Regions from separate parts of the Pseudoalteromonas sp. SR43-3 genome, predicted to be linked through region 2. Evidence: predicted binding sites of a transcription regulator. Region 2 holds the regulator's gene; the other holds the start of a gene.
What was found. The regulator LexA, encoded in region 2, represses DNA repair genes until DNA is damaged. The targets are predictions, from matches to a motif close to TACTGTATNNNNATACAGTA.
Positions count from the first base shown of each region.

Region 1 (16,217 bases), on a different contig from region 2:
TTTATGATTGAGCATAAAAAAGCCCTCGGCAAAGGGCTGATTACAAAACTATGTTGTGGCCTTTATTATACCAATAAACTTAAAACATTGTTGAGCGTTAGCCCCAACATAAACATGTTGCTTGTAAGTATTATTTTTAATAAAGGGCTTAAACATGCTTAAATTTTTACATGGCAAAAGCCACAACGTCACCGCTGATTTTACGCATATAAATTGGCATGAGTTAAAACTAAAGGTTAAAAGTCCTCAAGACTTAGGCGCATTAACACCGAAAGAAGCTAAAGCTAGATCGGCCGTAATTGCGGCTACTGATGCGGCTAATAAAACAAAAGAGTCTATTCTCTTACATGATAAGTTTACGCTACTTAGGCTTGATTTAGACGATACTAACCTAGAGTTAACGACTATTGCCGACATGCTAGAAAGTATGTGTATTGAGTCATACATAATCCATACAACAGCAAGCCACCAGCAACAGACCACAACAAATCGGTATAGAGTTTATATAGAACTAGCCGCTTCTATTACTTATGAGGTGTGGGCGGCAATGGAAAGCTATTTAAGCTATGTGTTCATGGCAGATGATTGCGCCAAACGCCCGCAGCAAATAATGTATTTACCTGTCCGCTTAAAAGGCGATAGTTACCAATTTAAAATTGCAGCAGGTAGGGCGCTTGATGTTGAAAGCTCTCAGCTTTACAAAGACGCACAAGCTTTAGAAGCAGAGCAAAACCAGGAATTAGAAAAGGCTACTAGCCTACCTATTAAGCCAAGTTATCAAACTCAGTTAATAGGTAAGCAGGTATCTATTATCGATGCTGTTAACAGCGCTTACTCATGGCATGAGTTACTTATTCAATACGGTTACAAAGCACAAGGTAAGGCGTATTTACCGCCAGAGTCCACCAGCAAACAGGCAGGTGTTTATATATTAACAAGTCATACCGATGGTAAGGAGCGTTATTATTCGCACCATGAAAATGACCCCTGCGCTAATGGCTTATGTATAGATAAGTTTGATTTTATGGTGATACGTTCCTATCAAGGCGATTATAAACGAGCGTTAAAGCTGGTGGCTGAAACTTACTTTTCTGAGTTGCACAAACACAACTTAAAAGAGTACAAAATTCATAAGCAAAACCAACGCACTCAAACGTTGTTTATGGGGGCTAAATTATGAGTATAGCTATACCAGCCCCGCACAAAAGCTACGAAATAGAGTTGCCTCAAAATACGGTATTAGATAGGCCACGCTTTACCGATTTAAAAGAGGATAATAAAGGCAATGTAAGAGTACTAAATACTAATCAAAACCTCGCTGATTTAGCTAATTTTTGTAGCTTAGATTTTAGGTTAAATATGATGACCTTTAATAATGAGGTGTGCGATATTTTTGGTAACTTAATCGCCGACTCGTTCGACAGCATTAACAGTAAACTTATATCAGCTGCAAATATTTATGGTTTACCTGAAAAGGCAATTAACACACATTTAGTTGCATTATGTGAGCAAACTAAATACCACCCTATAAAACTATACTTAGATGGTGAGAAATGGGACGGTAAAGAACGCGTAAGTGCGGTAATTAGCTGCTTAAACGCTAAACATGAAGCGTTAGCCGACACGATATTAAAACACTGGCTGGTGGGCTGTGTGGCTTCTCTTTATGAGAAAAATTTTAATAGTAAACTTGTGCCTGTATTGCAGGGCAATCAGTCTTTTAGAAAAACGGCGTTTGTCTCTCGCTTTGCTGAGATTATCCCACATGCGTTTTTAGAAGGGGCAGCTTTAAACCCCGATGATAAAGACAGTGTGTTGTCGTGTATTCGCTCATTTATTGTTGAGCTAGGCGAGCTTGAACGTACCAGTAAAAACTCACAAGGAAGTTTGAAAGCGTTTATCACTAATAAGGTTGATACGGTTCGCCCACCTTATGCAAGGCTCGATATTAAAAAACCAAGGCAAACACATTTTATTGCCACGGTTAACGGTAGCGAGTTTTTAAAGGATGAAACAGGCTCAAGCCGCTTTGCTGTTATTGAAATGGAGCGAGCCGCTAACATGGATAAGCTAAACGAGTTACTGGGCTGGCACTATGACGGTACAGGCTCATTAAAACAGGTTGATGAGTCACAACTTAAACAGTTTTGGCTTGAAGTAAAGCAGCTCTATTTAAGTGGTTATGGCTGGATGCTAAAAGACGAAGATTTGCAGCAAATAGCCAAGTTTAATGACAGCTACCAAGATAAGGGCTTTGCGTATAGTTACATATACGACAATTACATAGCACCAGCCAGCAAGATAGATTTTGCAAACGAAATTGATAGGCCACAGTGTATTAATGGTTGGTTTTCAGCTGGTGAGTTAATTTATGAAGATAAAAAACTTAACTCTTATACAAGCGGTGTTGTCGGTAAAGCGCTAAAGCAATTAAGCCGCGAAGGTTATCTACAAGCCAAAAAAGCAGGGGGGAATCAAACACGCTATAAATTAAGCATTTACTAGCCGCTTCTTTTATATCAACTGTTAGGTTAGTTGAGTAAAGTTAAGCTCTTAAAATTCACCTAACCCAGCTAAAGCCCTTTATTTATAAGGGCTTTACTTGTTTGTGTTAAGTAGTTAAGTAACTTTCTATAAATAAATTAAATAGCTGATTTAAAATAGTGTGGTCTGTAAAGGGAATAAGGACTACCGAGTATAGAAAAGGCTAATATAGTAAAGGTGGCCTTTTTACTTAACACTTAACTTAACAGCTTTTTATGATTTTAGAATCAATATATTAGGAGTAGTTAAGAGTGAATGTATGGCTTAACTAATTAAATAGTTGTAAATATTCACATGCTTGTATATTTTTATGGTTCATTAAATGAAAAGGGAATAACTATGAAATATGGAATTTTAATTTTATGTGCTTTATTACTAACGGCCTGTGCTACTGCAAATTACACAACAGGCAGCGACTTTAAAACAGATAAGGTTGATCAGATTGAAAAGGGAGTTACAACTAAAGAGCAAGTTGCAGATTGGTTTGGTGAACCGTATTCAAAAACTGTTATTAATGGCAACCAAGTAAAGTGGCTTTATTTTTACTCACAGGGCACATCTAAAGCCCAATCTTATGTGTTCACTATGAAAGTTCAAACCGAAGGCACTCAAAAAATGTTAGATATACTTTTTGATGACGGTATTGTTTCAAACTACACATTCACTAATGGCGCAGCGCCCCAGATGAGTATTAACTAATTTTAAAAGCGGCGTTTTTATACTTTATTAACGCCGCTATAAGCTAGCTAAAATAAATAATTAAATTTAATCCTCAACAATTACCGCAGTGCCAGAAGCAACGATAAATAACATACCGAATTTACCACCGCCCGATATTTCACTGTAATCTAGGTCTATGCCTACCACAGCGTTAGCACCTAGAGAAAATGCTTCTTTTTGTAGTTCAGCTAAAACGTTTTTACGAGCGTCTTTCAACGTATTTTGAATACTTTTATTTCTACCGCCAAAAATATCACTTATGCTCGCGAACAAGTCTTTAAATATGTTCATACCATACGCACATTCAGCAGTTATAACGTCCAGCCTTTTCAGCACATTTAAATTTGATGAGGTTTCAGTGGTTAGTATTACTTCATTTGGACTACGGATTATTTTATAATTTTTTGCAGTGAGACTCTCTTTTATTTTTACGATTTCGCTAACTGTTTTTTTGTCTTTCATTTTTTCATGGAAAGTAGACAACTTACGCTTTAAGTATATGTCTTTTGTGCTCTCTAATTTTTGAGCTGTTGCTTCTGACACATCAGTTAAGTGTTTCCCATAAAACAGAACGTCATATGATGAAGTACCTTTAACCGTTCGCAAGCCTGCAATACCATATTCTTTTGAATTAAAGTTGAGTAATGTGCTTGTCAGAGTGATTTCGTTATTGTGTACATCTGTCAGCTTATCCTCAATATTATTGGTTATTATTATACTTTCTTTAATACCGTGCTTTTTATAGATCCCAGATTGACTAAATAAAGTTGATAGATTACAAAGAAATTTATCCTTATAAAAGATTGATGCAACCCCTTTATACCCATCCTTTTTTAGTGAAAAGCTTAGGCTGTCAATATCATAAGTTATTTCTGTAAAATTATTCGTCAGGCCTTTGTCGTTTAATGTCCATTCTGTTTTTGTATTTGAAGAAGATGATTGTTGGTTGTCTGATAGAAACATAACCGTCCTTAGTAGTTGTAATTATTTTAGAATCACAAAAGAACGAGGCAAATTCAAGCTATTTAAATTTAATATTATAAAGCGATATTTAATGTACTTTTTAGTAGGTCATATCCGCATGATACTAAGCTAAGAAAGGGTATAATAAGAACTCATATTGGGGGATATATGAATACATCACATAAAATTAATAACGATAAGCTAATTTTTATAACGCTGGTGGAGTTGATAAACCAATCCAGTCGATACAAAAACCCTAGTTATCGTGTTTTAGTCAATTACCTGAATAATAGAGGCATTAAGACAAGCTGGGGTAATTCTTGGACTAGTAAAAGCTTATTCAGGTATCTACAAAGAAACGGCTTCTCTGGCGTATGGGGGCTAAGAAATAGCTTAGAACAACATAACAAATTAGCTAGATTTCTATAGGGTATTTTCAGACACCGTAAAAGGAAGATTCGCAACCAGTACGCGCGAACGATTAAAGAGATAAATTTTTTAATTCCCGACTATAAAAAAGAAAAGAGTGGCTACAGATTGGCTACACGGAGCAGTTTAGGTTTTAACGAGAGATTTATAAGTTGAGGTAAGATATTGATTTAAATGGTCGGTATGGAGAGATTCGAACTCTCGACCCCTGCCACCCCATGACAGTGCGCTACCAAGCTGCGCTACATACCGACGTTGTTTGCAATAGTACGTGTATTTTTTTAAAAATCAATAAGCGATTGTTTGTTTGGGTGTTTATTACGCAAGAGGCCTAAAAAGGCGCCCTTGCGGTGTATTAATTAGCTAGTCTTTATTTAGCCACTTTTTGATCGAGTCATACATCTCATCTCGTATTAATGGCTGAGCTTTTTTGTTAGGGTGTAAACTATCGTTTTGCATTAGATCAGATTGGCTGGCAATATCTAGCATAAAAAAGTTCATTAAATGCGCATTTGTCTCTTCGCTAACGCGCGAAAAAGTGTCAGTAAACATTTTACTGTAACGCGGGCCGTAATTAGGGGGAATGTAAATCTCCATTAAGGCGGTCATCGCATTAGCTGCTTGGCTTTTTTGAATAAGAGACGTTAAGTTAGTTTGCATTTTTTTAACTGGGAAACCACGTAAACCGTCATTAGCACCTAGCTCAATAAGTACATGAGTGGGTTCGTATTGCTCAAGCAATGCATCTAAACGGCGTAGGGCTCCACCAGATGTTTCGCCACTAATACTGGCGTTGATAAGTTCAATGTCGGCTTGTTCGTCATCGTATTTATCTTGTAACAATTTTACCCAGCCTTCTTCTTGTTGAAGTCCGTAGGCTGCGCTTAAACTGTCACCGAGTATTAAAATCGTGTTTTCGGCTGCTGCGCTCAGCGGTTTGATAACTAAAAATAAAATGAATACTAAACGAAGGATTGAATGAGTCATATGTCAGCGCTTTCTCAATTAAATATAATTCAGGTTAATGGTTTGTCTAAAGTAGTCTCTACCTTTGAAGGTGAGCTGCCCATCCTCAGCGACATCAGCTTTAATGTCAAGCATGGCGAGTCTGTTGCTATTGTTGGCACATCGGGCTCAGGTAAATCTACGTTACTCAGTTTATTAGCAGGGCTGGACACCGCCAGCAGCGGTGAAATATTTTTAGATGGTGAACCATTACACAATTTAGATGAAGAAGAGCGTGCTGCACTGCGCGCGGCTAAAATTGGATTTGTGTTTCAATCGTTTATGTTAGTACAAAGCTTAACGGCACTAGAAAACGTTATGCTACCAGCAGAGCTCGCTGGTGAAAGTGATGCAAAAGAGCAAGCAATTGCTTTGCTTGAAAAAGTAGGCTTGAGCCATCGAATTGATCATTACCCGTCGCAACTCTCTGGCGGTGAACAGCAGCGTGTTGCTATTGCGCGAGCATTTATTGGTACACCTAAAATACTATTTGCTGATGAGCCTTCGGCTAATTTAGACAGCAAAAACGGTAAAATGATTGAATCCTTATTATTTGATTTAAATACTCAGCACGGTACTACGCTTATTTTGGTAACTCACGATGAAGGGCTTGCACAAAAATGTGAGCACATTATTCAAATAGAAGCGGGTTTACTGGTAAAAAGCCAAGTAGAGGACGTTGCTAATGTGGGTTAAGTTAGCGCTTAAGTTATTTTCGCGAGAATTTCGCCGTGGTGAGCTTACGGTTATAAGCGCAGCTATCGCTCTTGCTGTTTTAACCGTGCTTACACTGTCGATGGTTACTGAGCGAATAGGGCAAAGTATTGCGCAAAAAAGCAGTGCTTTTATTGCAGCAGACCGTGTACTTGCAAGCGACCATGTTCTGGACACCGCTTTTATTACTCAAGCACAGAGCCAAAATTTAAAAACGGCGCAAATGGTGTATTTCGACACTATGTTGTTTGCCGATGATGAAATGCAGTTTAGCTCAGTAAAAGCGGCATCTAATGCGTACCCGCTAAAAGGGCAGTTAAAAGTTAAAGATACCCTAACCGGTGAAACTAAAGTTGCTAATAGCGGGCCAACGCCGGGTAATGTGTGGCTAAGTGAGTCGGTATTTTACAGTTTAAATATTGATATAGGCGCGCAAGTAGAGCTTGGCGCGGCATTATTTAATGTTTCAAAAGTTATTGTAGAAGAGCCAGACGCGCCATTTAATGTATTTTCAAGTAGCCGTCGTGTGCTTATTAATATTGACGATGTTGCAAAAACTGAAGTTGTGCAGCCGGGTAGTCGTGTTTATTACCGCCAACTTTATGCAGGTAGTGAGGCCGACATAAATAGCTTTTACGAGTGGCTTAAACCACAAATGAAAGAAAACCAACAATGGTATGGCGTTAAAGACCGCCAATCACCCATTTCAAACAGCTTAAACCGCGCTGAGAGCTTTTTATTACTTGCTGGTTTACTGGGCATTATTTTAGCCGCAGTGGCTATAGCTGTTTCAGCAAAACGTTATTGTGAACGCCAATACGACCCAGTAGCGATGATGAAAACGCTAGGCGGTAGCCGTTCAATGATCCGCAAAATATACATGCTCCATTTATTGCTTGTATGTGCAATGGCGGTAAGTATTGGGCTGTTAATTGGTTATGGCTTGCAAGAAATAGCAACAAGTTACTTATCAAAAAGTATGGGCACAGAGCTGCCTTTAGGTGGCTTTAAACCTTGGCTGGTAGCTATAAGCACTGGCGTAATTTGTGCCGTTATGTTTTCTATTAAACCGTTATTTGATTTATTTGATATTCCACCGCTTAGAGTACTGCGCCGTAACTTAGGTGACAAGTTGGCAGTGAGCCGTGTGCATTTAGGTATGAGTGCGCTAACTGTGTTTTTATTAATGTGGTTATTTAGTAACAACATAAAAATAACGCTTATTTTGTTTATATCAACACTTGCGCTAATTGGTGTGCTGTTTTTAGTATCTAAATTAATATTTGGTGGTGGTCGAAAGCTAGGATTAAAGCCAGGTAACAGCTGGTCGCTTGCAATTGCATCTATCCAAAAGCGTGCAAATGTGAACGCGGTACAGTTAATTAGTTTTTCGTTAGCAATTAAATTACTGCTGTTTTTAGTGGTACTTAAAAACGACATGATATCTGATTGGCAGTCGCAACTTCCAAGCGACGCGCCTAATGCGTTTTTAGTTAATATTACGCAAAATGAGCTTGAGCCAATTAATGAATATTTAGCTCAAAAAGATATTCAGGTATCAGAGTTTTATCCAACTATTCGTGGGCGCGTAAATGCGGTAAACGGCGAGTTGGTAGCACGTTCTGTATCGCTGCAAGACAACGAGAAAAAAGACGAAGAAGCACGTGCAGGTATTGGTCGTGAGCTAAACCTTACATGGCTTAAAGATGTGCCTGACCAAAATGAAGTAACACAAGGCACGTGGTTTGGTGAAAATGCGATGGCTGAGGCTTCAGTAGAGGAGTCGATGCTTGAGCGATTAGATGTTGAGATAGGCGATACGCTTACATTTTTAATTGGTTCGCAGTCGTTCGACGCTAAAATCACCAGTGTGCGCAAAGTAAATTGGGCCACGCTTAAACCTAACTTTTTTATTATTTTAAGCCCTGATGTACTTGCAGATTTTCCGGCGACGTATATTTCGTCGGTACGTATAAATCCAGATCAAAAACGTGACTTTAGCCAGTTATTACGTACTTACCCTACTATTACAGCCATTGATATTGATAACTTTGTTAAGCAAATACAAACTACTATTTCGCAAGTATCGCTCGCCATTGGCTTCGTACTTGCAATTGTTGTGCTGTGTGGCGCGCTTGTACTTATATCGCAAGTGCAAGCTAGTTTAGGTGAGCGTATGCAAGAAATTGTAATACTGCGAACGCTTGGGGCTAAAAGCCGATTAATTAAAAACGCGACCCTGTATGAGTTTTTATTACTAGGCGGTTTAGCTGGTTTAGTGGCTGCATTTTTTAGTGATATAGCGCTTTTGATTGTGCAGCAACAAATGTTTGATTTAGCAGGTAAGTTACACCCACATATATGGATTATAGGTCCGGTAGCTGGCGGCGTATTTGTGGCAGGCTTAGGTTATTTAATGATTGCCCGAACACTTAAACAAAACACCCAAGGATTAGTGCGTGCCCTAGGGTAAGCTTAAACTAACATGCTCTGTAAATGCCCACCTAGTACGTGGGCATTTTTGTTTTTCTTTGTACTGGTAATTTATACAGTGCTCTGGCATTATTAACGTAATTTAAAAATAATAACAATGGAGCGCTGTTTGGCCATCATTTTAGGGATCGATCCTGGTTCACGTTTGACCGGATATGGTGTTGTTGCCCATCAAGGTTCTAAATTTACATACTTAGGCAGTGGCTGTATTAAGTTAGCCGATCATCCTTTTCCGGTTAGGCTTAAAATGATCTACCAAGGCATTACACAGCTTATTGAGCAGTTTTCGCCAGAAACCTTTGCCATTGAAAAAGTATTTATGGCGCACAACCCCGATTCAGCTTTAAAACTAGGCCAAGCTAGAGGCGCTGCGATTGTGGGCGCTGCGATGGCCGACTTACCTGTATTTGAATACTCAGCTAGGCAAATTAAGCAAGCAGTAGTAGGCAACGGTGGCGCAGATAAAACTCAAGTGCAACACATGGTAAAAAATATTTTAAAACTACCTGGTACGCCACAAGCCGATGCAGCTGATGCACTCGCTATTGCGATTTGCCACGCTCACTCAGAACAAAATTTAATTAAACTAGCGGGCAGCGCAAGCAAAACCGTTAGAGGACGTTTAAGGAAATAATTATGATAGGCCGCTTAAATGGTATTTTAGTCGAAAAACAGCCACCAGAAATATTACTCGAAGTAAGTGGTGTAGGTTACGAAGTACAAATGCCAATGACCTGTTTTTACGACTTACCAAAAATTGGTGAAAATGCGATTGTTTACACTCACTTTGTAGTGCGTGAAGATGCTCAACTATTATTTGGTTTTAATAATAAAGTTGAACGTGCTTTGTTTAGAGAGCTATTAAAAGCAAATGGCGTAGGGCCAAAACTTGGCTTAGCTATTTTATCGGGCATGTCGGCAAAACAATTTGTAAGTTGTGTAAATAACGAAGACTCAACATCGCTTGTTAAATTACCCGGTGTAGGTAAAAAAACAGCCGAGCGTTTAGTACTCGAAATGAAAGACAGACTAAAAGATTGGGGCAATGATTTATTTACGCCATTTAGCGACAGCGCAGTAATAGAGCCAATGAGCGATGCGACAATTGCTAATAATGCAGCGGATGATGCCGTATCGGCACTGCTTGCATTAGGTTATAAATTGCCACAAGCTCAAAAAGCAGTAAAATCGATAAGTAAACCCGATATGTCTACTGAGGTTCTTATTAGAGAATCTTTAAAATCTATGTTGTGAGTAACCCATGATTGAAGCGGATCGCTTAATTGATGCGACTGAAAAAACAAATGAAGACTCTATAGATCGTGCAATAAGACCAAAACTTTTAGCCGACTACAGAGGCCAGCCTCATGTTAAGCAGCAAATGGAAATTTTTATTGAAGCTGCCCGAACCCGTGGTGAAGCGCTTGATCATTTATTAATATTTGGCCCACCTGGGCTTGGTAAAACCACGCTTGCAAATATTGTAGCCAATGAGTTACACGTAAGTATTAAAACAACATCAGGCCCTGTACTTGAAAAAGCAGGCGATTTAGCTGCTCTACTTACTAATTTAGAAGAGGGCGATGTACTGTTTATCGATGAAATACACAGGCTAAGCCCGCAAGTTGAAGAAATACTGTATCCCGCAATGGAAGACTACCAGCTTGATATAATGATTGGTGAAGGCCCAGCTGCGCGTTCTATTAAATTAGACTTACCTGCATTTACACTCATTGGTGCAACCACACGAGCAGGCTCGCTTACATCGCCACTGCGTGACCGTTTTGGAATTGTGCAGCGATTAGAGTTTTATTCTGTAGAAGATTTATCGCACATAGTAGGGCGCTCTGCACATTATCTTGGTTTAGAAATGTGTGACGATGGCGCTACCGAAATTGCCCAGCGCTCGCGCGGCACACCACGTATTGCAAACCGCTTATTGCGCCGTGTACGCGATTACACTCAAGTAAAATCTGACGGCACAGTAAACGCCGATGTAGCTAAGCAAGCCCTTGATATGATTGACGTAGATAAAAGTGGTTTTGATTATATGGACCGCAAATATTTACTCGCCATAATCGAAAAATTTATGGGCGGCCCAGTAGGGCTCGACAATGTAGCGGCTGCTATTGGTGAAGAGCGCGAAACAATAGAAGATGTAATAGAGCCATTTTTGATCCAGCAAGGATTTATTCAGCGCACTCCACGCGGGCGAATAGTGTCTGACAGTGCATATCATCACTTTGGTTTACTTCCTAAAAAAGACTAGCCTATATACTTTACTTGCTGTGGTTTATAGCGCAGCAGGTAATTGTTTCAGTATCCCTTTGTTTCAAATTATTATACTCAAAACCTCAACACACTGTTGCAAATGTTATTTCAAAATACTAATACGCTTTATAGTTAACTGTTAATTCACAGGGCGTTAAGACTCGCGAGGCTATCCTGCGTACCATTCAAACTAGTAAGCGAATTACTTATTGTAAATTAGGTAGGGCAATTATTAGTTTATAAATAAAATATGTAGCGCACTAAATTGCAGGCAAAAAAAAGCCCGCAAAAAATGCGGGCAAACAACAAGTTGAAGGAAGTAATCCAGGGGAACTACGTTTTACTAAATTTGGTTTTATCCAGAAAGAGTAAAACAATGTAATACGATAAAATATCCTATTACTAAGAACTTGGCTTAATGAAACTATTTCATTCAGTGCGCTAGCTCGGTATGGGAGAATAATACGTAAGTTTACTTTTTTGTTCAAACTAGAAAATTTGTATTTTCAGATTAGAAAAACTAATTTAGTGAATTTTATTGTTGTTTGAATCTTGTGCGTTAATTAATCGTTAAATTTATAAGTTTATGAAATTTATAACTTAAGTAATTTATTTCGTTATAGCTCGGTATTAGTTTTACTATTACGTGCAGGTGAGGCTTATAGGTTTTGAGTGTTTATGCTCTTATTTTGAATAAACGGCGCATTTTATGACGTTTCATGTATATATTTACGCATATTTATAGTTAGCGAGTTTGTTTTAAAGTTTAAATAAAATACTGAGGCAAAGGGAAATGCTAACTAAAGCTGTTTTTTTAACGTTTTTTGTTGCCTATTCATAGCAATACCGTTGTCAGCTTGAAATGGACTAGATACACTAGATGCAACTTTTGGCCGTGTAAGCGGTCATATTTACACAAATTAACCAATTTGCCGTATTTTGAAATTATTTAGGAGTTTAACGTGGGATCAGGGCTTAATTTTTTAGATCTAATTTTAGAAGCAAGTTTGCTTGTTCAATTAGTAATGTTAGGGCTAGTTGCCATGTCTGTAATGTCGTGGACAATTATATTTCAACGTAAAAAAGCAATATCGGATGCGCTAATAAATGCTAAGAAATTTGAGCAAAAGTTTTGGTCGGGTATTGATTTAAGCAAATTATATAACGAGATATCGTCACGCAGCGGTCAGTCTCAAGGCATTGAAGCTTTGTTTACTTCGGGCTTTAAAGAGTTTGCTCGTCATAAAAAGAATACATTTCAAAGTGCGAGTATTGTTATGGAAGGAACGCACCGCTCTATGCGTGTTGCGCTTTCTCGTGAAATTGAAAAAATGGAATCTAGTCTATCGTTTTTAGCAACAGTAGGTTCTATAAGTCCGTACATCGGTTTGTTTGGTACAGTGTGGGGTATAATGAATGCCTTTATAGCACTAGGTGAAGTTAAGCAAGCTACATTACAAATGGTAGCACCAGGTATTGCAGAGGCACTTATTGCGACTGCTATGGGTTTATTTGCGGCGATCCCTGCTGTTATTGCTTATAACCGTTTTTCAAACAGTGTTGAAAAGCTTGAGTCTCACTATATTAACTTTATGGAAGAGTTTGCTAATATTTTACATCGTCAAGCAGCTACACAAATAGAGGCACAAGCGAATGTATCAGCGTAAAAAGCGCCGTCCGGTCGCAGAGATTAATGTAGTACCTTACATTGATGTAATGTTGGTACTACTTATAATATTTATGGCTACAGCACCGCTTATTACGCATGGTGTAAAAGTTGATTTACCTAAAATGGAAGAGTCTGATTTAGTTGATACTAAAGATACTCCGCCTATTATTGCCTCAATAGATGCACAAGGTAAATATTACGTGAGTGTAGGTACTGATCCAGAAGAGCCTATGGAAGCACTTGATGTGGCTGCGGTTATAAAATTACAGCTAATGAAAAACCCTGACGTGCCGGTAATGATTAAAGGCTCGGGTAAGGTGTCGTATCAAGAAGTATTATTACTAATGGATTTTTTGAAAAATGCAGGCGTACCATCAGTAGGATTAATGACTGAATCCTTTGAGGGGAAGTAGCTGTATGAATAGTTCAGTAGTAAAATCAATAGTACTTCATTTAGGGATTGGTGGATTTTTGTATGCTTCTGCAAATATTCATCCGCCAACACCTAAAGTAATGGAAGTAACGCTTAATTCGGCTATACCTACGCCAGATAAAGCGGTATCAGCCGTTACAGTTGATCAAAAACAAGTTGAGCAAAAAATTGCTGAACTTCAAAAGAAAGAAAAAGATAAAAAAAGTGCTGAAGATAAACGTATCCGTGATTTAGAACGCAGAGCGGCCAATGCACGCAAGCAACGTGAATCAGAAGCACGTAATATTAAAAAGCTAGAGCAAGAGCGTAAAGCTAAAGAGAAAGAAAAAGCGCAAGCCGAGGCAGAAGCTAAAAAAGCACGTGCCATTGAGCAAAAAGAGCGTGCTAAAGCTAAGCAAGCCGAAAAGCAAAAGCAAGAAGCTGAAAACGCAGCAAAAGCAGCAGCTGACAAACGCAAAGCTGAAGAAGAAGCGCTTAAAAAAGCAGAAGCTGAGCGCAAAAAGCGTGAAGAGGAAGCAAAAGAGCGTGCTGCTGAGGCCGAACGTAAACGCCAGCAAGCAATGCAAGAGCAAATGTTACAAGAGCAACTTGCCAAAGAGCAGGCTGCCCGTAGTAAAATACGTCAGCAACAAGTGGTGAGCGAAGTTGATAAGTACCGAGCATTAATTATGGCGCGTATTCAGCAAAACTTACTGATTGATGAAAAAATGAAAAACCAACAGTGCCGAGTTAATATTCGTTTGGGCTTTAATGGTTTAGTAACGCAAGTTAAATCATTAGGTGGCGACAAGTTAGTATGTGAAGCTGCATTAAGAGCTGTGCGCATGGCTGACACATTACCGGTATCTAAAGATAAAGACGTATTCGAAAAACTTAAGAATATTAATTTAACAATCAAGCCAGAATTTTAAAGGAATGATATGTTCAACAAAATAAAAATAGCCTGTTTAGTTTTACTGTTTGGGTTTACGGGTGTTGCTAATGCAGCGCTTGAAATTGTAATAACAGAAGGTGTAGACGGTGCAAGGCCTATTGCCATTGTACCTTTTAAATACCAAGGTGTTGGTCCAATTCCTGAAAAGCTAAGTGGTGTTATTGCTGCCGATTTAATGCGCAGTGGTAAGTTTAAACCTGTTGATGTGGCGCAAATGCCGCAACAGCCAAGTAAAGATGGCGAAATTGATTATGCGTCTTGGGTTAATAAAGGTGTTGAAGCTGTTCTTGTTGGTGAGGTTGAACAACAAACTGATGGGCGTTATTTAGTTCGTTATGAGTTAGTTGATGTGATTCGCGGCCAAATTACCGGTGGCAATACGCAAATGATGAGTAACGGTAAGTTAGTTAAAAGCCAAGATCATATTTTAGAAGCGCGTGAAAGTGTTATTGGCGAGAGTGGTTTTCGTCGTTATTCACACCGCATTAGTGATGTTATTTATGAAAAGCTAACGGGTGAAAAGGGCGCGTTTTTAACTAAAATTGCATATGTAATAGTACGTGATAACGAGCCTAAACCTTATCAACTAGTCGTTGCTGATTACGATGGTTTTAACGAACAGGTATTACTTCGTTCAAAAGAACCATTAATGTCGCCAGCATGGTCACCAAATGGTACTAAACTAGCGTATGTAACGTTTGAAAACCGTCAAAGCCAAATTTACATTCAAGATATATACACAGGTAAGCGTGAAATAATAGCAAGCTACCGTGGTATTAATGGTGCACCGCAGTTTTCGCCAGATGGTAAAAAGCTATTATTAGTGCTTTCTAAGGATAAGACGGGTGCGACAGAAGTTTACATGCTTGACCTTGCTACACGTAAAGAAACACGCTTAACAAATCATCGTAGCATAGATACTGAGCCATCTTGGTACCCTAATGGCCAAGATATTGTGTTTACATCTGAAAGGGGTGGTAATGCTCAGATTTATAAGTTAAATTTAAAAACAGGTAGGTCACAACGACTCACCTTTGATGGTGATATGAACCTTGCTGGTTCTATAACACCAGATGGAAAAGAATTAGTGATGGTTAACCGTACCAACGGGCAGTACCATCTTGCTAAGAAAGAGCTGGCTACAGGTGCGTTTCAAGTATTAACGAGAACACGCCTAGATGAATCACCGAGCATAGCGCCAAATGGTTCGATGATTATATACAGCACGCTCCATAATAATAAACAGGTACTTGCGCTAGTATCGATGGACGGCCGCTTTAAAGCACGGTTACCTGTGCTAGACGGACAAGTAAAGGCACCAGCTTGGTCGCCATACTTACAGTAATATTACTGGTTTACTCAAAATAGGAATCTACTCAATGCAACTTAACAAAATACTTAAAGGCCTGCTAATTGCTGTGCCAGTAATGACATTAGCAGCTTGTAGCTCATCTTCTGATATTGATGAAGGTGCTGCAAACCAATCAAATCAAGGCGTTGTTGAGCAATCAACTAACACTGATACAGTTGAAGTAGCTACAATCTCTCCTGAGCAACAAGCAGAAGAGCAACTTCGTCAAAAGTACGAAGCACTACGTCAAGAGCAAGTAATTTACTTTGACTTTGATAAAGCGACTGTTGAAGGTAAGTACGCTGATTTACTTCGTGCACATGCTGAGTTTTTAGTTCAAAACCCATCAGTTAAAGTTCTAATTGAAGGCCACGCAGATGAGCGCGGTACTCCAGAGTACAACATTGCACTAGGTGAGCACCGTGGCCAAGCAGTTGAAAAATACCTATTAAGCTTAGGTGTTTCAGCTAGCCAAATGTCAGTGGTAAGCTACGGTGAAGAGAAGCCAATGGTTAAATCTCGCACTGAATCAGCTTTCGCTAAAAACCGCCGTGCGGTACTAGTTTACTAAGATAAGAGATATTATGAAGCCGAAAATTATTTTGGCAGCCATGATATTGAGCGGGAGCACCCAGTTAATGGCTGCTCCCGCTCCTGTTTCAGAAGCTGCAAGTTCACAATCAAGTATTGA
Region 1 is NZ_JACJEC010000007.1:157,386-173,602, reverse strand. It holds gene H5088_RS11135 (hypothetical protein) at 155-1,180, shown strand; gene H5088_RS11130 (VapE domain-containing protein) at 1,177-2,505, shown strand; gene bamE (outer membrane protein assembly factor BamE) at 2,884-3,243, shown strand; gene H5088_RS20335 (YbjQ family protein) at 3,310-4,227, opposite strand; tRNA gene H5088_RS11115 (tRNA-Pro) at 4,832-4,908, opposite strand; gene H5088_RS11110 (arylesterase) at 5,020-5,643, opposite strand; gene H5088_RS11105 (ABC transporter ATP-binding protein) at 5,644-6,357, shown strand; gene H5088_RS11100 (ABC transporter permease) at 6,347-8,848, shown strand; gene ruvC (crossover junction endodeoxyribonuclease RuvC) at 8,978-9,502, shown strand; gene ruvA (Holliday junction branch migration protein RuvA) at 9,505-10,122, shown strand; gene ruvB (Holliday junction branch migration DNA helicase RuvB) at 10,130-11,137, shown strand; gene tolQ (protein TolQ) at 12,102-12,806, shown strand; gene tolR (protein TolR) at 12,793-13,221, shown strand; gene tolA (cell envelope integrity protein TolA) at 13,226-14,152, shown strand; gene tolB (Tol-Pal system beta propeller repeat protein TolB) at 14,162-15,520, shown strand; gene pal (peptidoglycan-associated lipoprotein Pal) at 15,555-16,097, shown strand; gene ybgF (tol-pal system protein YbgF) at 16,111-16,217, shown strand, end outside.
Region 1: ruvC (crossover junction endodeoxyribonuclease RuvC) is a predicted target of LexA. The motif match lies at 8,910-8,929, and genes of this name have one in related genera.

Region 2 (16,668 bases):
TAGTTTGGCCCAAAATTCTTTATATTCGATACTATTTGCAAGTTCGGGATCAATAAAAAGCCTATGGTGCTGACCTTTAATCTCGCTAAGTTGATAGCCAAGCGCATTTAAAAAGTTAGCATTGGCATCAATAATAGTGCCATCTAAATTAAATTCGATAACCGCTTGAGATTTACTTATAGCACTAATTTGCCCTGAAGCTTCTGCTGCTATTAACTTTTGCTCAGTCACGTCGGTGGCAAACTTAACTACTTTTAATACCTGCTCTTGCTCATCAACAATTGGGTTATAAGTTGCTTGGATCCATACCTCAGTTCCACCTTTAGCATTACGCTTAAACTCATCTGAGATAAACTCGCCATTACGCAGGCGTTGCCAAAAGTTTTTATAATCGTTGCCCTGAGCTTCATCTGGGTCAACAAACATCGAGTGATGCTGGCCTTGAACCTCCTCAAGACGATAGCCCATCGCGTTTAGAAAATTCATATTTGCAGTAATTATTTTTCCGTTAGGTTCAAATTCAATTACCGCTAATGATTTATTCAATGCGTCTACAATTAAATCATTACTTGATTTTGACTGCTTTGGATTACTAAACCATCCCATGCTCATCACCACCTTTAAGTTTATTATTCATTTAGTTTCTATTTGCTAAATATTCATTGTTTTTTGCAGGTCAATTAGCGCTACCATTTTTTCACCAACATTCACCAACCCAGCTACATATTCACAATTACTCGATTCAGACAAACTAGGAACTGCTTTAGCATCTTGCTCCGCAATACTGTAAACATCAGAGACGGCATCAACAGCAACACCTATAATTTTACTACCTAGTTCAAATTCTATTTTGACAACGATAACCACCGTTAATGGTCCATAGTCGACACTTGGTAATCCAAAGCGCAACCGTAAATCAATAATTGGCACTATTGTTCCGCGTAAATTAATAACGCCTTTTACAAATTCTGGTGCATTGGGCAGTACTGTAATTTCTTCCCAACTGCGAATTTCTTGTACTGTTAAAATATCAACGCCATATTCTTCATCAGCCATAATAAAAGTTAAAAACTGTTTTACACCTTGCTGTTGCTGAAGATTTAATTGGTTACTTAACTGGCTTTGATCTGAGCTCATAACGCCTCCAAAGTGGCTTGCGTTTCAATAGTTAGTTCTTGGCTACCTGGCTTTTTTAAGCCTGAGAGCTTTATTAAGCCGCTAATGTCCACAATCAGCGATACACGCCCATCTCCTAAAATGGTAGCACCCGATACGCCATCCACTTTATGGTAGTTTGCCTCTAAACTTTTAATAACAACCTGCTGTTGAGACAGTAAATCATCAACTAATAAACCCACCTTTTGGTTATCTGTTTCTACAACAACAAGCAGCGTTTTATCGAGTGATTCAATAGCATTTTTATGATTAAAAATATCGTAGAGTCTTAATATAGGAATGTATTCGTCTCGAAGCCTCAATACATCAAGGCTTTTACCCACTCGACTCACTTTTGCAATATCAATTTGCAGTGACTCCACAATAGAAATGAGCGGAATAATATAAGTATGCTGAGCCACCTTAACTAATTGCCCATCTAAAATAGCGAGAGTAAGGGGTAATCTAATAGTAAACGTAGAACCAACACCGGGCGCTGAGGTTACTTCCACTGAGCCATTTAATGATTGGATATTTCGCTTAACAACATCCATCCCAACTCCACGACCAGATAAGTCACTTACCTCATCCATTGTCGAAAAGCCGGGCATAAAAATAAGCTCATTTATTTCATCGTCACTGAGATGGTTATCAGCTGAGATTAATTCGTTAGCGATGGCTTTTTCTTTTATTTTTTTTGTATTTAACCCTTGCCCATCATCCATTATTTCAATAACGATGTTTCCACCCTGATGAAATGCATTTAAGGTTACTGTGCCAACGGGATCTTTACCTGCCGCCAGTCTTTGCTCAACAGTCTCTAACCCATGATCAAGTGAGTTTCTTACTAAATGCACCATAGGGTCAGATATTTTTTCCATTACTGTTTTATCAAGCTCGGTTTGCTCTCCGATCAGCTTTAGCTCAACCTGCTTATTTAGCTTTTGTGCTATATCTCGTACTAATCGAGGAAAACGACTAAATACAAAATTAATTGGGAGCATACGAATACGCATCACATTTTCTTGTAAATCACGCGTATTATGTGCAAGTTGTGCTAAGCCTTCTTGTAGTAAAGTGATTGTGGCTGGTGTGATTTCTTGTTCGCTGAGTTGATTTAGCATGGCTTGTGTAATAACAAGTTCACCTACCATATTTATTAACGAATCAACTTTATCAATGCCAACACGTATAGAGGTAGATTCTGGTGTACTTGCAGGTTTTTTATCTTTATTAGCAACGGGTTGCTGTGGCTTACTTGGTAACTCAGCTACTTTTATTGAATCGAGTTCTTCAAGCTCAACAGCTTTAGGTATCTCATCTTGATTAGGTTGAATTGGCTCATCATTGCCAAATAAGCCTCCGCATAATTCAATTTTTATGTCGGCATCGTCTTCTACCCATTCAAATACTTCTTTTATGGCTTTTTCATCATGGCTAGTATCTAAAAAAAAGCGCCAATGTAAAAAGCATTCATCACTGCTCAAATCTGTAATTTCTGGAACTTCATCGTAAAATACTGTGGTTTCTAACTCACCTAGCTCTTCGAGCTCACTGATCATATACAGTGGCTCGTTTCCTGTTTTAAATAAATGATGATGAGGTTTAAAGTCTATTTGATAGGTGTTACTACTTGTTTGCTCGCCAAAGCTTTGAGGTTTATTTTCTTGTGTTTCGTTTTTCATTCCAAGTACATGTTCAAATTGTACTTTTAACAAATCTGCCTCAGTTAAATCTGGCTCTTGTTCACCTTGAAGTGCAGCAAGTAAAGCGCGTAAGCAATCCACAGCTTTGAGTAATAAATTAACATGCTCGGTACTAAGCTCTCGTTCACCTTGGCGAATTTGATCTAGTAATGTTTCAAGTACATGAGTAAAGTCAGCAACGGAGCTAAAACCAAATGTCCCACTGCCTCCTTTTATTGAGTGAGCAGCTCTAAAAATAGTGTTGATAGTTTCTAAATCTTCCTCACCTGGCACTAAGTTTAATAGCTCAGCCTCCATGGTATCTAGGCCTTCAAAACTCTCTTCAAAGAAAACTTCAAAAAATTGACTTAAATCTATACTCACACTGCGCTCCTTAGCGAATAACTTTTTTAATTACCGCTAGTAGCTGATCGGGATTAAATGGTTTAACAATCCAGCCTGTTGCCCCAGCAGCTTTACCTTCTACTTTTTTTTCTAAACCCGACTCAGTTGTAAGCATCAGTAATGGTGTAAATTTATAACTAGGCAAAGTACGCAGCTCTCGTATTAATGTAATTCCATCCATTATTGGCATGTTTACATCTGAGATCACGGCATCAAAGTCTTGCTGCTTGGCAATAGCGAGAGCTTCACTGCCATCTTTAGCTTCGGTTACATCAAACCCGGCCGTTTTTAATGTAAAGCTCACCATTTGACGCATCGATGCTGAGTCATCAACCGCTAAAATTCTTTTCATATATACCCCTAACTTTTACTTTCGGTTGTTAAGTATTGGCTTAAGCCAAGTTTATTGATTGTATGTGTTAAGGCCTCGCTACTGCCTACCCAAATGATTTTGTGCTGTATGGTAAGTAGGTGTTTTTGTAAGGCGCATAAAAGTTGAATTGAGGCAGTATCAGCAGAAATCACATCGTTAATATCAAGACAGATATCATCGTTGCTATTGAGTTCGTGCAGTAAATCTTGATGTAGTGTTTCAACTTGCGTAATAGCAAGTTCGCTTGGAAGTTTTAGCATTTAGTAGGTGCATTCCCTGTCAATTCAATTCATAACAAAAGCTTAGCCCTAGTTATTAAAATTGCCATAAAATGCTTAATTAAATTTAAATCGTCGTTAACAAACAAAAAAAGGAGCCTAAAGCTCCTTTCAAATTGGTAAAAAGTAAAAACTAGTTTTTGTAGTAATCGGCTATTTTTTTAAACTCTTTCGTTAAAGTCGTCGCATTAATTAATGGCACACTACCTTGTTTGAATTCTGGTTTAAAAATAGCTCTAACCGCTCCATTTTGATCAACCATAGCGACCGAAGCACTATGATCAACTGCATATTCTGATTCACTACTATCGCTAATCGCGTAAATTAAACCAAGCTCTCTAACAACAGGAAAAAGGTGTTTATGCTCCCCTGATACAGCTAAAAAGTCAGGATTAAAGTAATCTATATATTGCTTTCGTTTAGCTGGTGTATCGCGTTTTGGATCAACCGATAAAAACCAAATTTGCAGCGGATAATCTGCTTGTAAGTTTTTATAAACAGCATTTAACTTAGCAAGTGTTAATGGACAAATATCTGGGCAGCTTGTGTAGCCTAAAAATACTAAATTCCACTGTCCTAAAAATTGTTGCTTAGTCACTAATTCGCCGCGCTGATCGTTTAGCGTAAAATCAGACAATGGCTTTGCATTTTCGTAAACTAATGCATCTACATCTGGTGGACTATTTTCATTTAAACATGCTGATAAAAACAAAACTAAAACAACAATTAATCCAAGCCATAACTGCTTCATAAAGGGAGCCATTTATCTATAAATAAGATTACAAAGAGTACCATTAAATGAATAATCGAAAAACGAAATAAGTCCATTGCAGTCTCATCATTTCCAGCAATTTTTAATTTGACGGCTTTATATATAAACACGGCATTTAATACACATGCACCTATCAAATAGATTAATCCAGACATACCGATTAAATAAGGTAATACGCAAACAACAGCGAGTAAAACAGAGTAGGCAACGACGCACGTTTTACAAAAGTCGATTCCATGAGTTACTGGTAACATAGGAATTTTAGCGCGTTCATAATCACTTTTTCGTGCTATAGCCAGCGCCCAAAAGTGTGGCGGAGTCCAGGTAAATATTATCATTACAAGTAACCAAGGGGCTGCTGCCATTTGGTTTGTTTCTGACACCCAACCTAATAATGGAGGCATTGCGCCAGCCAACCCACCTATAACAATATTTTGCGGTGTAGCACGCTTTAAAAATGATGTATAAACAAATGCATAACCTACCAATGCAAATAACGTTAATATAGCGGTTAAGGTATTAGCCCACACCATTAGCATAATAAAACCCGCAACCCCAATAACAGCTGCAAAACTAAGCGCATGTGTTTTACTTAAACGCCCTTTAGCCACAGGACGATGACGAGTCCTTGCCATTTTTGAGTCTATCTCACTATCAACCACATGATTAATAACCGCTGCAGCAGCAGAAAGTAGCCCTATACCTAACAAGCTAATAAACTGTACAGCCATACCGCGCCCTACATCAGGAGCCAGCGCTAAACCAACCCAAGCTGTTAGTACCAGCATGGCTACCACTTTAAATTTACTAATTGCTAAGTAGTCTTGCAGCAAATTATGAGTACGCGAAATTAGCGATTGAGTATTAACGGGTAGCAGTATTTTTTTATCAATTATAAGTGCCATTATATTTCCCCTTTATGTGCGTGATTTTAGGTAATAACACAATCTAACCATGCTTAATAATAGTATGGCAGCCATCAAGTTATGCGCCAATGCAACTCCCAACGGAATATGCCAATGTACTAAAATAAGCCCTAAGCTAATTTGGCAAAGCAGAACAAGTAATACACTCACCACGCAATTTTTAATTTTTTTAGAGTACGCTTGGCTGTATATTTTCCACATAATTAGCGCCAGAACGATGCAAGTAACCAGTGCCCAAATGCGGTGTAATAAATGAATAGACATACGCGCTTGCTGCGATAACACACCAAACTCATAATTACTGTGCTCAAGTGGTAATTGAAATACGCTACTCAATGAAAACGGTTGTGCGTAATTACACAATGGCAAACCACTACAATGAGGAGCGGCGTAATTTGCAGCCAGCCAACCACCAAGTGCAATTTGGATAATTAATACACTGAGCGCTACTAAACTTAAACCAAAATAGCGTTTTGCGCCGCTATCGCCACCCATAATAGGTTTTGCGGTTAGCCGTAAATATAAAAGCGTTATAAGTGACAAAATACTAAAGCCCCCTAATAAGTGGCCCATTACAATAAGCGGCTGAAGGTTCATGGTTACTGTCCACATACCAAGGGCAGCCTGAAATACTACGAGTAGAAGTAAAGCCAAAGGCAATTTAACTGGCGTAGTTGGATATTGGCGTTTTAAAAAAGCCAACACAAATAAACCTAAAATAAGTAAGCCTAAAGCACCTGCAAAGTAGCGATGAATCATTTCTTTCCACGCTTTTGCGGTTTCGAACATCATATCGGGGTAGCTTTGAGTTGCTAAGGCTATGTCAGCCTCATGCTTAGGTACCGTTAAAAAGCCATAACAACCAGGCCAATCGGGGCACCCTAATCCTGCATCACTTAAGCGGGTGTACGCACCTAAAGCAACTACAATCAAAGCGAGTAATCCTGTTATTAATACTAAGTTTTTATAATTTTTATACATCAGATACTCCAACTTAAGCTCAACTTAATTAGCTAGAACGAGAATAGTTAAGTAATTTTTTTAGATCTTTTAATAGCCCTTTTTGTACTAAACGGTTTTCTTGTGGCTCGACCTTAAAGGGATATTCAAGTACCACTAACCCCATATGATCAATTAAATATAAACTTGCAGGATTTAAACTCTGTTGTTCGGTAATAATTTTCCACGGTAGATTTTTATTGTCGGGGCTTCCCATTACAGCCATATCAACCTTGCCTTGGTTTTTACCAAGTGCCACATATAAGTTATTAAATGCATTGAGCTGTTCGCTGCATGGGGTGTTACATTCGTTTGAATAATTAAGTGCGATAGTCCATTGTTTGGGATTATTTTGCGGCCAATTTTTAAGTTTTATTTCTTGGCTTAAAAACTCGCCATTATTAGTAATTGCAGTAGGCAACCAATCAAACTTTAATGCGCCATATGCCAAAATTAATGGGATAGCGCAGCAACCCACAAACAATAAAAGGGGATTATTTTTCATTATGTGTCCTTTTTTTACTCGCAAAAATAGCCACAACAGCACATGCAACAGCAATTAAAAACCATTGCAAAGCGTAGGCATTATGCTTTTGAGGGCTCATAACAACGGCCTCATAATGAGGTGTTGCAATCTCATCACCAGTACCTTGTCTGTAAGCCATAAAATTAATTAATGATTGCTGGCTTTGAGTGCTCAGCATATTCAAGTCGATAGATTGGATTCTTGTAGGTAAGTCGTTATTTGTAGTTTTATCTTCAAGCGTAAAGCTACTTAAGTTATTTTCTTTTATTTGCGCTTTAAGAATAAAAACACCTGTAGGCAGAGTAACCTTTGGCAGTGTATCTCTAGATATAGGCGCTTTTACCCATCCTAAATTAACTAAAATCACTTTTTCTTCGCTATCTGGCTTTAGTAAAGCAAGTAGGTCGTACCCTACTTGCCCGTTATAAATTTGATTATCTAAAAGCCAATATTGGTTTTGTACAAACCGCCCTTTTAACTCAACCAATACACCAGTTTTGTTCCAGCTATCAGGCAGGTTAAGTAATTGAGACCAGCTCATCACACCACGAGTCTGTTGCTTAGCAATGGCGGTTAGTTGTTGCTGCTTTTGCTCACCTCGCTCCAACTGCCAAAACCCTAATCGCACACATACAAGTACAACAACCACAACCATACAAAGTGTGATTAGTGAGCTAAGCTTTTGTTTGTACCATAAAACTAACTGCATAAAGGGTCAACTCAGTGATTATTAAAATTATTATCGTACTGTTGTTAATATTTATACTTTTTAACTTATTTAGAGCATTGTTTATTATGGTGTCAGGGAAAACAGGGGGACGACCAATGCCTCACTTTTTAGGTCGTCGCGTATTGTTTTCGGTCGTTGTTTTAGTTGTCGTTATTGCAGCGCTTAAACTTGGTTTTATTAAAGCAAATAATTCGCCAATAAACGCTACAGCACATATACAAATACAAACAAACACAGCCACACCACATCAACAAAGTGCCAATACCAAGCAGCTGCTTGAAAAGCAAAGTGCTTATCTTTAGTAAAGTGCCCTTTTAATATCCGTAAAAATATTACAAATAAAAGTACGGTTCCTAGCGTTACATGCATGCCATGAAAACCAGTCAATAAAAAGAACGTATTACCGTAAATACCCGCATCTAGCGTTAGGTTAAGATCATTATATGCATGCATGTACTCCTCAACTTGCAGTCCTAAAAAGCAAACACCCAATAAAATAGTAGCGCCTAAAAAAACCTTAAGTGGAGTGCGTTTATTGTTTTCCATCGCTACGTGGGCAAAATGTAAAGTAACTGAGGAAGTAAGCAGTATTAAGGTATTTATAAGTGGTAAGCCTTGCCAGCCCATAGCTTGAGTAGTTTCGCCAGCAGGTGTTGAAACTAGCGGCCAAACGGCTTCAAAAGTAGGCCATAAAACCTCGTTAGTCATTGCATTATTGCCTGCACCTCCAAGCCAAGGTACCGACAATACGCGTGCATAAAAAAGCGCACCAAAAAAGGCCATAAAAAACATAACTTCAGAAAAAATAAACCAGCTCATACCTTGTCTAAAAGAGCGATCCATTTGTGCTGAGTACAAACCTTGGTCCGATTCACTAATTACATTTTTAAACCAGCTAAACAACATATACACAAGTACAGCAATACCGGCATAAAGCAGATAAACCCCGCTACCACCTTCTTTACCTACACTCATAACTGTTAAGCCTGCCCCTACTGCAATAAAAAACAATGCAACAGCACCTACAATAGGCCACGGACTTTGCTCAGGTACGTAATAATGCTCATATTCTTGATTCATTTTATTTACTCCTAGTTTCACACTAGTTTAAAAAGCTAGTTATTACTTGCCACCAGCTGTTCACTAATATCAAATACGGTATAAGATAAAGTTAATTCTTCAATGTCGCTTGGCAATGCGGTATCAACATAAAAAAGTAATTTAAATTCAAGCTCTTCCCCTGCTTTTAGAGGTTGCTGATCAAAGCAAAAACAGGCTATTTTATGTAAATACTTTGCCGCTTTACCTGGTGAGACTGATGGTACAGCCTGCATTACTTTATCTAGATTGCTGTTATTTTTAGCACTAAACATTACTTCACGCATTGCACCGGGTTTTACCACTACACTGTATTCTTTTGATTTAACTTCAAACGGTGCACCACTTTGTGCGTGAGTAGTAAAGCTAACGCCAACTTCTCGGTTTTGTACTATTTGTGTACTTTGCTCTGCTTGCTCAAGCGAAGGCTTTCCATTAAGCCCTGTTACATCACAAAACACGTCATACAAAGGTACTAAAGCAAAGGCAAAGGCAAACATGCCTATGCAAATAAGTACCAAACGTTTGAGTAGCGGTGCGTGTGTCATTACTTAATAACCGGCGGCGTAGAAAAAGTATGATATGGCGCTGGAGAGTCAACTTCCCACTCAAGGCCTTCTGCCCCTTCCCATACTTTTGCAGGCACTTTATCACCTCCACGCGCGCATTTAATTACCACAGCTACAAACAACAATTGCGATAAACCAAAGGCAAACCCACCAATACTTATGATTGCGTTAAAGTCGGCAAATTGAAGAGCGTAATCGGGAATTCGACGCGGCATACCAGCAAGCCCTACAAAATGCATAGGAAAAAACAGTACGTTCACGCTCACCAGCGATAGCCAAAAATGCCATTTAGCCAATGTGATATTAAACATATTGCCCGTCCACTTGGGCAGCCAGTAATAAGCCCCCGCCATTATCGAAAATACAGCCCCTGTTACTAATACATAATGAAAGTGCGCCACTACAAAATAAGTATCGTGATATTGAAAATCAGCAGGTGTAATTGCCAGCATCAATCCCGAAAAACCACCCAAGGTAAACAGCACAATAAACGCAATACTAAAAAGCATTGGCACTTCAAAAGTTATTGAGCCTTTCCACATTGTGGCAACCCAATTAAATACTTTTACTCCTGTAGGTACCGATATAAGCATGGTCGCGTACATAAAAAACAACTCGCCAGCGACCGGCATCCCAGTGGTAAACATATGATGAGCCCATACAATAAAGCTCAATAGTGCTATGGAGGATGTGGCGTATACCATTGAGGCATAGCCAAAAAGTTTTTTACGAGAAAAGGTAGGTACTATTGTAGATATAATGCCAAAGGCAGGAAGAATCATAATGTATACTTCGGGGTGACCAAAAAACCAAAAAATGTGTTGGAACATCACCGGGTCGCCACCGCCTGCGGCATCAAAAAAGCTGGTCGCAAAATACTTATCGGTAAGTACCATAGTGACAGCCCCTGCAAGCACTGGCATTACGGCTATTAATAAAAAGGCAGTAATTAACCACGTCCATACAAATAAGGGCAACTTCATCCATGTCATGCCTGGGGCACGTAAGTTCACTATGGTTACAATCACATTGATTGCGCCCATTATTGAGCTAATTCCCATAATATGTACGGCAAATACAAACAATGCAGTATTATCATTACTGTATGTTGTGGACAGTGGTGCATAAAAAGTCCAACCAAATGCAGGCCCCCCACCAGGCATAAATAACGATGCCAATAGGATTAAAAACGCAAACGGTAAAATCCAAAAGCTCCAGTTATTCATTCTTGGCAATGCCATATCTGGCGCGCCAATCATGAGTGGTATCATCCAGTTAGCAAGGCCTGTAAAGGCGGGCATAACCGCACCAAACACCATAATTAAACCATGCACTGTGGTCATTTGATTAAAAAAGTGAGGGTCGACCAACTGTAAACCTGGTTGAAATAATTCAGCCCTGATCACCATGGCCATTGCGCCACCAATTAAGAACATGGTCAGCGAAAAAATTAAATATAAACTACCTATATCTTTATGATTAGTTGTGTAAAGCCAGCGTTTAAAACCTTTAGCTGGGTGATGAGCATGATGAGCTTCATTGGCGTTAGGTTGTTCTACTATGCTACTCATTAGTTCGCCTCCACTTTGGCATCAAGTGCTGTCTGTATTTGACTCGGTTGAATAACATCACCCGTATCATTACCCCACGCATTACGTTTATAAGTAATAACCGCAGCTAATTGCTTTATAGATAACTGCTTGGCAAAAGCTTGCATTGCCGTACCGGGTCGTCCATGGATAACTACATCAATGTGATCTTTTATATCGCCAAGCACTATCGGGCTGCCTTTAAGTGCAGGAAATACGCCCGGTAACCCCATGCCAGTAGGTTGATGACATGCAGCACAATTAGCCATATATACTTGTTCGCCTAAAGTCATTAATTCTTCTTTTGGGAGGGTTTTATCAAGTAATGCGGCATCTGCTAATGCTGCTTTTTGTTTAGCCTGCTTTGCATCTGCAAGCCATGTTTTAAAATCAGCCTCAGATTTAGCGACCACCACAACGGGCATAAAGCCATGGTCTTTACCACACAACTCAGCACATTGGCCTCGGTAAGTACCTTCTTCGTTTATGTTCGTCCATGTTTCGTTTATAAAGCCGGGGTTAGCATCTTTTTTAACTGCAAAATCAGGTACCCACCAAGAGTGAATAACATCGTCAGAAGTCATTAAAAATCGTACTTTTTGATTTATTGGCAGTACAAGAGGCTTATCAACCTCAAGTAAGTAGTTAGGATTTTTATCTGCAAGATTCGCGATTTCATCTTGCGGGGTAGATAAAATAGAGTAGAACTCTACATCTTCACCCATATATTCATAATGCCATTTCCATTGCGAACCCGTAATTTTAATAGTGAGATCAGCTTTGCTGGCATCTTCCATTGCAATTAGGGTTTTAGTGGCTGGTACTGCCATAGCAATTAAAATAACAAACGGAATTGCAGTCCAAAGTATTTCTACTTTAGTGCTTTCGTGAAATTGGGCAGGTACAGCCCCTTTAGATTTACGGTGATGAATAAGTGCCCAAAACATAATTGCGAACACTATCACCCCAATCACACAACATATTATAAATATGGTCATGTGCAGCTGATATACATTATTGCTTATATCGGTTACGCCTTTGCGCATATTGTATTGGCTGTTAGCCAAAACTGGGTGCGAAAAAACACATAATATAAGCCACAAGGTAGAGGTCAGTTTACCCATGTGACGGCTCCTTTGATGCTATTGCGAATGCAAAGCGAAGAGGCATACGGCTTAAACGCCAATTCGTTATTTTTATTTTTTTAGCCAATCTTATTTAATATTGATTGGTTTTGCTGCGCCAACAACGAGTTTGTGTATATTGTGTGTTCTCAAAACTAAAAAGCTGTGAGTTATTATTAGCTCAGCACATTAACAATTAGCTAAAAAACGAACAACAAGCAAGTTTTAGTATAAAAAACAATCAGGTGATATTGAATAATTAATAAAAAATCGGTAATCAACTGGGCAACAGAAAGTTCAAAATATGAGCAAAACAAAGGGGTTTAACGCATTCGGAGGGGGGAAATATAAGTGCAAAAAAGTTTACAGCTTAAATAGTCAGTGGGCTGTTTACGCCCTATTTTTAGTACAAATTTTAAAACAAAAATGCGTACTAGTTAGTACGCATTTATAAAACTGCTTGTTTAAAAGCTATTTTTAAAGTCACATCCAATCAGCGTTTCTTATAACGCCAACGGCTAAGCCTTCAATATTAAAAGACTCATTCTCAAGATCTACTTCAATAGAGTCAAAATCGTCGTTTTCAGCATGAAGTAATACTTTACGACCCGCTTTCTCAAGACGTTTTACAGTTACGTCTTCGTCTAGGCGAGCAACAACAACTTGTCCGTTTTCAGCGGTTTGAGTACGATGTACAGCAAGTAAATCACCATCCATAATACCAATATCTTTCATGCTCATACCGTTAACGCGTAGTAAAAAATCTGCAGCCGGTTTAAACATTAATGGATCGATTTTGCAGTGACTTTCAACGTGCTCTTGCGCCAAAATAGGTGAACCAGCAGCAACACGCCCTATAAGCGGTAAACCTAATTGTTCTGGCTCTTCTTCTTCAATTAATTGAATACCACGGCTTGCACCTGGTTTCATTTTAATTGCGCCTTTTTTAGCAAGTGCTTTTAAATGTTCTTCAGCAGCATTGGCACTTTTAAAACCTAATGTTTGCGCTATTTCAGCACGTGTAGGAGGCATACCAGTGTCTTTAATAAAAACTTTAATTAGTTCGAGTATTTGAGCTTGGCGGTTCGTTAATGGTCGCATACAACTGGTTTTCCATACAGTACATTTAACTGTGAGTATATACAGTTAAATAAAAATCGCAAATTTAAATTAAGCCTTAAAATAGCTAAAGTAATTTCACTTGTGTACATTTTAGGGATATAACTAAAGCTAAGTTTATAAATGATTAAAAATGCAAAGGAGACATTATGAGTATTTGGTACCAGCCCATCACCTTAGAGCTGTGCAAGCAGTTAGAGCAAGGCATTAATGGCCAAGGAACATTAATGAAAACTATGGGGATAGAAGTCACAGAAATTGGCGATGATTATTTGGTTGCCACAATGCCGGCAATTCCTGAGCATCATAACCCAATGGGCATGGTTCACGGCGGTGCTAACGTTGTACTTGCCGAAACAGTTGCCAGCTATGCCGCTAACTTTGTTGTCGATTTTACTAAATTCTACTGTGTAGGGCAGGAAATTAGCGCAAGTCATTTAAAAGCATCTCGCAACGGCACTTTAACAGCAACGGCTAGAGCGTTTCATATTGGCAAACGTAGTTCAGTATGGGAAATAAAAATTACAAATAGCCGCAATGAGCTGTGCTGCGTATCAAAAATGACCGCAGCAGTCGTAGAGCGAAGATAGTTACTTTTCGATTGGGTAAATGGTAATTTCCATACCCGCACCAATCGCAGATATACGCAATAATGTATCTGCATCTAAGGCTTGATTAAAGCACTTAGGAGAAGTCCCTGATTCAAAACCAATATCAAACGTTCTACGTGAACAGCTTAACCATTGCTTTAGCGCGTTACGCGAACACGATTCAATAAGCTCACATATATGGTTTATGGCTTTATCAGGTGTGCTCACCTCACCTGTAGCTTCAATACGCGCTAGTTGACGGTATTCGTCTTTGTCATAATGTAAAATCGTCGCGACTTTTTTCAAGTCCGCCACTAGCAAACTAATATCTTGCTTTGATTCAAGCTCAAGATCTACATTTAAAAATTGAATTTCCGACATCGTTTCGTATTTATCCTCTAATAATTTCATTGCAAACTTTAACGCAGTTTTACCGTTATACCAAATCAACTATGCCCTAATAACCACTTTATATGGATATTTCGCAGCTTTTAAGTATTTTTTAGCATTTAAAGCTAGCTGGATATCAAACATCCAGCTCAATTAAACAGATAAGTCATGTTAGGAATTTAAGTGTAATCTTTTTTATTTTTAAATGATTACAGTAAGCTATAGTTTAAACTGCGACAAAATGTCGCAGTAACTTATCCCATTAATGTAATAAACTAGCCTCTAAAAATAATAAGACTAAAACATGAATAAAAAAATATTTAAGCATGCTCGCAAGTTACATAAATGGTTAGGTTATTTATTAGCACTACAAATTTTAGCATGGTTACTAGGTGGTTTAATTATGAGTGCACTCCCTCTTGATAAAGTTCATGGGGAGCATCTTGCTACACGTACTCTTAATAACCCATTTACGCAGGCTGATTATGTTGCCTCCCTTGACGATATTGCCTCTCAGGTGGTTAATCCAACACAAATAATTTTTGAGAACTTCTTAACTACACCACTTATTACTGTCTTTAGTAATAACGAGCAGCAAAGCTTCAATGGCATAACAGGCCGACCATTTGAACCGCCAACTAAAATACAAACTACCGCAAATGCTAAAGCACACTTACTTATTGACGCTCAAGTAACAAGCGCTGTACTACTAAAGCAAGGTATGCGAGAAGTTGGATATAAAACCAATGTTTGGCAGGTACAATTTGACGACACATTTAACACAACACTGTACTTGTCAGAAAATAATGGCAAAGTTGTTACCGTTCGCAGCACGCTGTGGCGAATATTCGACTTTTTTTGGATGTTACATATTATGGATTACGATGAGCGAGAGGATTTTAATAATCCACTGCTTATTAGCTTTTCAGCAACCGGTGTACTTTTTTGTTTAAGTGGAATATTACTACTTATACAAAATATACGACTAAAACGATTTATCCGAATTAAAAATAAGAATAAATCAAAGTAGTCATATTGGTTTTTGAGAGCTAGCGCCCACTTATCAAAGAGTAAATAAGCCTAGGGCTTATTTTATTCCAAGTGCTTAAATCGACTCAAATGTCGCTTTAACATTTCGTTTTCGAAAATCAACTCATCACGCTCATCCAGCAATTGTAAAACTAAAGCTATTGCCGACCAATCTAACGAAAAGTCATGTTGGATACGGACCGCTTTTTTAACTAAGGTCACTGCAGATACCGTAAATTGCCACTGCGTAACATGATCCCCCTCAATTGGAACCGCAATATTATGCTCAACTAGCTCATATAAAATTGCTTCGCTAATATCACTGCTCAAACATAGCTCTTTGCTAGTAAGTAAATCGTCTTTTTGTGTCACGATAATTTGCATTATGGCTTGCTCCAGTTATTACGGGGATCAAAGTGAGCTTTTTTGGCTAATTCTTCCCACAGTTTTTTACTGGCATCATCAACAGATGTTGGATTAACAATTTTAAGCACAGCAAATAAGTCACCTTTAGCTTTTTTACTCATTAATCCCTTACCTTTAATACGCAAGCGTTGACCAGACTGACTGTTAGAAGGAATAGTTAATTGGATATTACCTGTCAACGTAGGTAAATTTAGCTTTGTACCAAGAGCCGCTTCCCATGGTGCAAGAGGGACAACTATATTTAGGTTATGACCCTCAACATCAAATAATGGGTGAGGCACTAAACTAATTTGTAAATACAAGTCGCCATTTTGCCCATTCGCTGACCCTAATCCGCCTTGCCCTTTTAGTCGAATTCGCTCGCCATTTACTGAGCCTGCAGGAATTTTCACTTTAAGTGATTTTTTAATTTCAGTGACACGGCCACTGCTGTCTCGCTGCGGTAACATAAAGTCAACAGGCTTAACGGTATCAACTAAAGTCTCTTCAAGAAAAATTGGGAACTCTATTTCCACATCTTGTCCTTTTTGCGCGCGAGCGGCGTTACTTCTGCTCTGCCCGGAACGATCGAATCCACCAGCTCCGCCAAACATTGAATTAATAAAGTCAGAAAACTCTTGGTCGGTTTGAGGATCGCTTTGCTGATAATTACTTTGCGAAGAGGCATTGTTACCACCATAATGGCCTTGCTGTTGACGAGAACGATTTTGTTGATGACGACGTAACTTGTCGTATTTTACACGTTCTTCTTTGTTATGAATGACTTCGTAAGCTTCTGCTATTTCTTTAAACTTATCTTCTGCTTGAGGCTCTTTGCTTACATCTGGGTGATATTTTCTGGCTAACTTTTTATAAGCAACTTTAACCGCTTTATCATCTGCATCA
Region 2 is NZ_JACJEC010000013.1:10,902-27,569, reverse strand. It holds gene H5088_RS14235 (methyl-accepting chemotaxis protein) at 1-606, opposite strand, end outside; gene H5088_RS14230 (chemotaxis protein CheW) at 652-1,137, opposite strand; gene H5088_RS14225 (chemotaxis protein CheA) at 1,134-3,224, opposite strand; gene H5088_RS14220 (response regulator) at 3,235-3,597, opposite strand; gene H5088_RS14215 (STAS domain-containing protein) at 3,606-3,878, opposite strand; gene H5088_RS14210 (SCO family protein) at 4,030-4,647, opposite strand; gene cyoE (heme o synthase) at 4,644-5,573, opposite strand; gene H5088_RS14200 (heme A synthase) at 5,586-6,575, opposite strand; gene H5088_RS14195 (transmembrane cytochrome oxidase associated protein) at 6,604-7,098, opposite strand; gene H5088_RS14190 (SURF1 family protein) at 7,088-7,828, opposite strand; gene H5088_RS14185 (DUF2909 family protein) at 7,843-8,151, shown strand; gene H5088_RS14180 (cytochrome c oxidase subunit 3) at 8,054-8,929, opposite strand; gene H5088_RS14175 (cytochrome c oxidase assembly protein) at 8,965-9,495, opposite strand; gene ctaD (cytochrome c oxidase subunit I) at 9,495-11,087, opposite strand; gene coxB (cytochrome c oxidase subunit II) at 11,087-12,229, opposite strand; gene lexA (transcriptional repressor LexA) at 12,713-13,330, opposite strand; gene H5088_RS14155 (PaaI family thioesterase) at 13,498-13,938, shown strand; gene H5088_RS14150 (hypothetical protein) at 13,939-14,319, opposite strand; gene H5088_RS14145 (hypothetical protein) at 14,633-15,358, shown strand; gene H5088_RS14140 (chaperone modulator CbpM) at 15,421-15,741, opposite strand; gene H5088_RS14135 (DnaJ C-terminal domain-containing protein) at 15,741-16,668, opposite strand, start outside.